Regions from separate parts of the Nitratireductor aquibiodomus genome, predicted to be linked through region 3. Evidence: predicted binding sites of a transcription regulator. Region 3 holds the regulator's gene; each other region holds the start of a gene.
The links. The regulator PhoB, encoded in region 3, activates phosphate uptake and scavenging genes when phosphate is short. The targets are predictions, from matches to a motif close to TGTCATNNANCTGTCAT.
Positions count from the first base shown of each region.

Region 1: BLW55_RS11235 (DUF2794 domain-containing protein) is a predicted target of PhoB. The motif match lies at 806-822, and genes of this name have one in related genera.
Region 2: olsB (l-ornithine N(alpha)-acyltransferase) is a predicted target of PhoB. The motif match lies at 1,065-1,081, and genes of this name have one in related genera.

Region 1 covers NZ_FNSL01000001.1:2,358,592-2,360,855, forward strand. The annotation lists gene BLW55_RS11230 (DUF1223 domain-containing protein) at 1-328, shown strand, start outside; gene BLW55_RS11235 (DUF2794 domain-containing protein) at 835-1,218, shown strand; gene BLW55_RS11240 (GNAT family N-acetyltransferase) at 1,368-1,940, opposite strand; gene BLW55_RS11245 (Bax inhibitor-1/YccA family protein) at 2,031-2,264, opposite strand, start outside.
Region 2 covers NZ_FNSL01000001.1:2,941,595-2,943,858, forward strand. The annotation lists gene BLW55_RS14065 (PAS domain-containing hybrid sensor histidine kinase/response regulator) at 1-872, shown strand, start outside; gene olsB (l-ornithine N(alpha)-acyltransferase) at 1,129-2,004, shown strand; gene BLW55_RS14075 (hypothetical protein) at 2,213-2,264, shown strand, end outside.
Region 3 covers NZ_FNSL01000001.1:2,071,571-2,073,834, forward strand. The annotation lists gene BLW55_RS09840 (hypothetical protein) at 40-366, shown strand; gene phoB (phosphate regulon transcriptional regulator PhoB) at 433-1,119, opposite strand; gene phoU (phosphate signaling complex protein PhoU) at 1,157-1,867, opposite strand; gene pstB (phosphate ABC transporter ATP-binding protein PstB) at 1,890-2,264, opposite strand, start outside.

The DNA.
Region 1 (2,264 bases), 290 kb from region 3:
CGTCGTCAATGTCGGCTCAATACCCGAGGCCCTGAAGGGCGAATCCGTTAATGCGCATCTGGTCTTTGTCGATTACACGCCACAAAGGACTGTGGAGATTCGCGCCGGCGAAAACCGTGGCCGATCGATACAGTATCGCAACGCGGTCAACCGCATCCAGACGATCGGCATGTGGGACGGCGCGGCCAAGAGCTTCGAGATGCCCAAGGCCGAACTGGTGCAGAAGGGCAATGGCTGCGCACTACTGCTCCAGCGCGTCGACAAAGACGGTCGACCGGGCGCGATATTGGGCGCATTTGCCATGAACCCCGGGGATGGGGGCCTATGAATATGGCCGCCGCGCGGCCTGGTCCCAAAAGAAAAACCGGCGCTGACTCATTCAGCACCGGTTTTGATCTCTTGGGACCGTTGCCCTGCTCGGACATCCGAGAGTTGGTTCGATCCGGTCATGACCCCGAGGGCGGGGGGGCTTGGGGTTTTCGGGATCCGTGTCCGGACCGAACCGTCTCAGGCAACGGTTGGATCGTTGCGGCACAATGGGGCGTGAGCTTGGACAAAATGCGGCAAGAAAAAGGCAAGTCATCACCAATTCCGACAGACGGTCCTGATTTGTGACTACCGGCTAACAATTGAGGCTTGCAGAGCAAGAATAGCCGTGCCGGCAAAAGATGTGGGTAACTCTAACCACTCTGATGAACCATGCCATCAAGAAGGATGAGGCGCTTTTCTTGAGCATCAAGCCCTGCCAGATGCAGCGCGGGGATTGCGGGCTTGCAATTCCGCCTATGGCGGGCGAACCTTCCCCTGTCACCAAATCGTCATGAGGTACAGCCAATGACAGATTACGGCAGCGCGGGGGAGGATAGGGACGGCTCCGGGATACTGATCCCGCTGCACGAGGCACGCAGGGCACGTTCCGATCTCCCCGTAACCTTCGAGCGGCGCGAACTTGATCAGATTCTGCGCATCTATGGCCGCATGGTCGCGGCAGGCGAGTGGCGTGACTACGCCATCGATCATCTCCGGGACCGGGCGGTGTTCTCCGTGTTCCGGCGAACCAGCGAAGTCCCGCTGTTTCAGATCGTCAAGGATCCCAAGCTGACCCGGAAGCAGGGCGCCTACAGCGTTATCGCCGCGACAGGCGCAATCCTGAAACGCGGGCATGAACTGGCACGTGTCCTGGCGGTGTTCGACAAGAAGCTGAAACTCGTCACCTAATGCATGTCGCTTTCAAATGAATTCATTTGAAAGTGTTACAGCGTCCTTTGCGCGTCTTATAAGACGCGCGGCGCTGTAGGGTCAGGACCGAAAGATGGTCTAGATCGTCCCTTGTGCGTCCGGATGGACGCACAACAATCTAACCGGCATCAACGAACCGACTCGCCCCGAAACAGACGTTCGGGGATGGAATCGGGATCGGGCGGCGCACGGTCGCCCTCATTCAGCGCGAGCTGCATAAACACCGTGTCGAGCCAGCGCCCGTGCTTGAAGCCGCTGCCGCGAAGAATGCCGGCATCGCGGAAACCCGCGGCCCGATGCAGTTTTACCGAGGCGCTTTCCTCCGAGCCGTCGCCAATGACAGCGACGATCTGGCGAAATCCGCACCGTTCGCACGATTCAACCAGTGCCTGCAGCAAAAGTCGCCCTACACCGCGACCCTGCGCTTCCGGCGCCAGATAAACGGAATCCTCGACCATGAAGCGATAGGCCCGTCTCGGGCGAAACGGACCCGCATAGGCGTAACCCAGAATTTCGTCTTCATTCTCCGCAACGATATAGGGGTAGCCATTGCGAACGAGCGCCTCCATGCGCTCGCGCATCTCGGCCTCGCCCGGCGGTTCCAGCTCATAGCTTGCCGTGCCCTCGGCAACGGCGTGCGCATAGATGCGGGTGATGGCCGGGAGATCAGCCGGGGTTACGGCGCGAATGGTGGGTTTCATGGAAACTCGTTGGTTGCTCTCGAATGAAGCAAAAGAAAGGGCGGCCCGAAAGCCGCCCTCTCCATAGCACTGTTTCTGGTTTCGCGCCCGCTACTCGCGATTTCCGAGGAACTGCAGCAGGAACATGAACAGGTTGATGAAGTCGAGATAGAGACGCAGCGCACCCATGATCGCCTTGCGGCCGGACACGGTGGCGTCGTCGCCCTCGTAGTACATCTCCTTGATCTGCTGGGTGTCGTAGGCCGTGAGGCCGGCGAACACCAGCACGCCGATCACCGAAATGGCGAACTGCAGCGCCGACGAGCCGAGGAAGATGTTCACGAT
Region 2 (2,264 bases), 870 kb from region 3:
TGCTCCTGCCGCTGGGTGCGGAGGCGGAAGAGGCGGGCCGTGTCGAGCCCGTGCTCGAAGAGGTCAACGCCGTCATTCTCTCGCCCTTCGCGCAGGAGGCCGAAACCATCGCCATGACCGTGCGTGTGCATGGCGGACGCGCGGCGATCGCCGCCACTGCGGAGGATGCGGCACGACTTGCCGAAGAGAGCGGCCGGCCGTTCAACACGGTGCTGGTCGACGCCTCGCTTGAAAGCGACGATGGCGCGCTGATCACCCGTCTGCACGCGCTGGGCGTTGGCGGAGACCGCGCGCTCACGCTGATCACGCCATCCGAGCGCGGGCGGCTTCCCGCGTTTCGCGCCAGCGGCTATGGCGCGTTTCTCGCGCGGCCCGTGCGGGGCAGGACACTGCTGCGCCAGCTTTTGGGCAGCAAGAGCGAGGCCACCTGGCCGGCTGCGGAAACGCATGATCGCACACATGATGCCGGGACCATGGGCCGGCGTGCGGGCGGGCTCAACATCCTTGTCGCCGAGGACAACGAGATCAACGCCATGCTGGCGCGCGCGGCACTGTCGCGAGCCGGGCACCGGGTGACGCTCGTCTCCAACGGGCGCGAGGCGGTGGAGGCGGTGAGCGCGCCGGGCACGCGCTTCGACGCGGTGCTGATGGACCTGCACATGCCGGTGATGGACGGGCTCGACGCCATCAACGCCATCCGCCGTCACGAGGAGGAAACAGGGCTGGCACCACTGCCCATCCTCGTTCTCACCGCCGACGGGCAGGAAGAGACGCGCAGCGGCGTGCTCGCCCATGGCGCCAATGGCTTTGTCACCAAGCCGCTCGACCCGGACGAACTTCTGGCCGCGCTGGAATTGCAGGTTACGGCCTGAGAACAGGGTGGGACATACCGGTCCGGCCCCCGCTGTGACGGCCTCCTTCTCCCCGCACCACCGCGTCATCCCGGGCCTGACCCGGGACCCATTGAGAAGCGAGGCCGGGTTTCGCAGAAGGTGCTGCCGGTGGAGCAGGGGCGGTGCCCGCGCCCCAAGACCTGCTTGCCGCCTACCCCCGTGTGACGGTAGTGTCATAGTTCTGTCGCAAGCGATCACTATTTCAGCGTCAACGCCAAGCGGAGGAGAATCAGCAATGCAGGGCATCACGCTGAACCGGGCCCCTCTCGATGACCAGGCCGCAAGGCCGCCGCTCGCCGGCGATGCCGAGGATGCGCTTCTGGGCCGCATCGGCTCGCTCGAAGTGCGCCTTGCGCGCAGCGAGGAGGAGATTGCCGCGGCCCAGAGCATTCGCTACCGGATTTTCTACAATGAGATGGGCGCGAAAGCGCCGCTCGGCGCGCTGAATGCCGACCGCGATGCGGATGCGTTCGATGCCGTGTGCGATCATCTTCTGGTGTTCGACACCGCGCTTCCGGGCGAGGATGTGGACCGCATTGTCGGCACCTACCGGCTTCTGACGCCGGAAGGCGCGCGCCGGGCCGGAAAATTCTATTCCGCAGACGAATTCGCCATCGAAACGCTGATGGCCCGCCACCAGGGCCGCCGCTTTCTGGAGCTTGGACGCTCCTGCGTTCTGCCGCCCTACCGCACCAAGCGCACGATCGAGCTTCTGTGGCAGGGCATCTGGGCTTATTGCCGCAAGAAGCGCATCGACGTGATGATGGGCTGCGCCTCCTTCCCCGGCGTGGTGCCGGCCGCCCATGCGGAAGCGCTCTCCTTCCTCGGGCATTTTTGCCAGGTGGAGGCCGAGTGGCATGTGCGCGCCGTCGCCAGCCGCTATGCCCCGCTCGACCTGATGCCGAAGGAGGCGATCCAGACCCGCTCGGCGCTTGCCGCCATGCCGCCCCTCGTCAAAGGCTATCTGCGCCTCGGCGCGCGCTTTGGCGATGGCTGCGTGATCGACCATGATTTCGGCACCACGGATGTGTTCGTCGTGCTGCCGGTGGAGGCAATCTCGGACCGGTATATTAATTACTATGGGGCGGAAGCGCAGCGCTTTGCGGCTTGAGTTTCGGATTGGCTTTTTGCCGGATAATAATATTTTTAGAAATATTATTCGCGCTTTACTTTTGCAAAGGCTGCCTTGCCGAGCGTTGAGGCAGTCTTCGCATTCTTGGGCTGCCCCTTAAAATATCAAGAAGCGCGTTTCGCTAAGGCGCTTGCGATTTTTACTCCCTCACAGCAGTATTGCGATGGGTGACCTAGGGGGAGAATTTATGAATTCCATTCCAGAATATCTCACAAAGGGCGAGAAGGCACGATTATTCC
Region 3 (2,264 bases):
ATGGCTTCCGCTTCGGGGAGACAGTGAAAGGAGAACGCCATGGAACACATCGCTGCGCTTCTTCTGATTGTCGGCTGCTCCGGCAACGTGGCCGAATGCCGCGAACTGCCCGCCCCCACGCCTGTCTATGAGACGTTCGAGGAGTGCGAGGCGGAAAGGCCTCTCTCGATGCGCGAGCTCGAAAATGAGGCTCCGCAGGTTATGGCGACATGTGTCTACGTTGATCCGGCGCTCGTCTACGACGACGCGGTTCTGGAATGGGACATTACGGACGACGGCAAGCTGACGGCCACCCTTGAGCCGGTGACGAGCTTTGCGGTTGCTCGGAACGAACATGGCAGGCCCGCGAGCACGCTTATGAAGTGACCGGACCGACTGCAACAGCATATGAAAACCCCGGCAACCGCGCCGGGGTTTTTGTGTCGGTCTGTCTCAGGCTTCACGGATAGCGTAGCCGGCGCCGCGAATGGTGCGGATCACGTCGGGAAGCCGGCCCTGATTCACGGCCTTGCGCAACCGGCCCACATGAACGTCAACCGTGCGCTCGTCGATATAGATCGTTTCACCCCAGACATTGTCGAGCAGCTGGCTGCGCGAGAAAACGCGGCCGGGATGCTGCATCATGAATTCCAGAAGGCGGAACTCTGTCGGTCCGAGACGGATCTCATTCTTGCGCCGGTAAACGCGGTGCGATTCCCGGTCGAGCACAATGTCGCCGACGGAGAGAACCGTTGACAGCACTTCCGGCTTGGCCCGGCGCAGGAGCGCGCGGACACGCGCCACGAACTCCGGCGTCGAAAAGGGCTTCACGAGATAATCGTCGGCCCCGGTGGAAAGTCCGCGCACGCGATCGCTTTCCTCACCGCGCGCGGTGAGCATGATGATCGGCAGGCGCTCGGTTTCCGGGCGCATGCGAAGCCGGCGACAAAGTTCGATACCCGACACAGCCGGGACCATCCAGTCCAGAACGAGCAGATCCGGAACATTTTCCTGCAGGCGCACCTCGGCTTCATCGCCGCGCGAAATCATCTCTACCTGATAACCCTCGGCCTCCAGATTGTATTTCAGCAGGACGCAGAGCGGTTCGTCGTCTTCAACGACCATGACCTTGGGGGCAATCATGGAAGGCATTCTCCTAGGGCATTGCTACGGCCGACTACGCATCCGCATCGACCGTCATCTGTGTTTCATCGAGCTTCGGCCGCTGGACCGGAAGCTGTTCCCCCGTCACCACATAATAGGCATTTTCGGCGATATTCGTCACGTGATCGCCGATGCGTTCGAGATTCTTGGCGCAGAACAGAAGATGCGTGCACGACGTTATGTTGCGCGGATCCTCCATCATGTAGGTCAGCAGTTCGCGAAACACCGACGTATACTGGATGTCGATCTTCTCATCCTCGTCGCGCAACCGGATCAGCGCTTCGGCATCGCGCTTCACATAGTGCTCGACCACCGCATTGACCTGATGCAGCACCAGACCTGCCATCGCATCGATGGAATGGGCGAGCGTGCGCGGCGTGGCGCTCTGCCCGACCGCGCTCACGCGCTTGGCGATGTTCTTGGCGAGATCGCCAATACGCTCCAGGTCGGCTGCCATGCGAATGGCGCCCACAACGCTGCGCAGATCCTGCGCCATCGGCTGGCGCTTGGCGATCAGCGTGATCGCGCGCTCGTCGAGATCGCGCTGCTTGGCATCCATGATCGTGTCGTCGGAGATGACACGCTGCGCGAGCGCAGTGTCGGAGTTGAGCAGGGCATTGGTTGAGGCGCGGGTCATCGCACCGGAGAGATCGCCCATATCGCGGATGAGGCGGTCGATCTCACCGAGTTCCTCATCGAAGGAGCTGACTGTGTGCTCGCCCATGATCTGGTTCCTTATCTGTGCGTCAACCGAAGCGGCCGGTGATGTAATCCTGGGTGCGCTTGTCATCCGGATTGGTGAACATCTTGTCCGTCGGACCTTCCTCGACAAGATTGCCCAGATGGAACATGGCCGTGCGCTGCGACACGCGCGCCGCCTGCTGCATGGAGTGCGTGACGATGACGATCGTGTAGTTCTCGCGCAGTTCGTCGATCAGCTCTTCCACCTTGGCGGTGGCGATGGGATCAAGAGCCGAGCACGGCTCATCCATGAGGATCACCTCGGGCGAAACCGCGATGGCGCGCGCAATGCATAAACGCTGCTGCTGGCCGCCGGAGAGACCTGTGCCGGGCTCATGCAAACGGTCCTTCACTTCGTTGAAGAGACCGGCCTTCTGCAG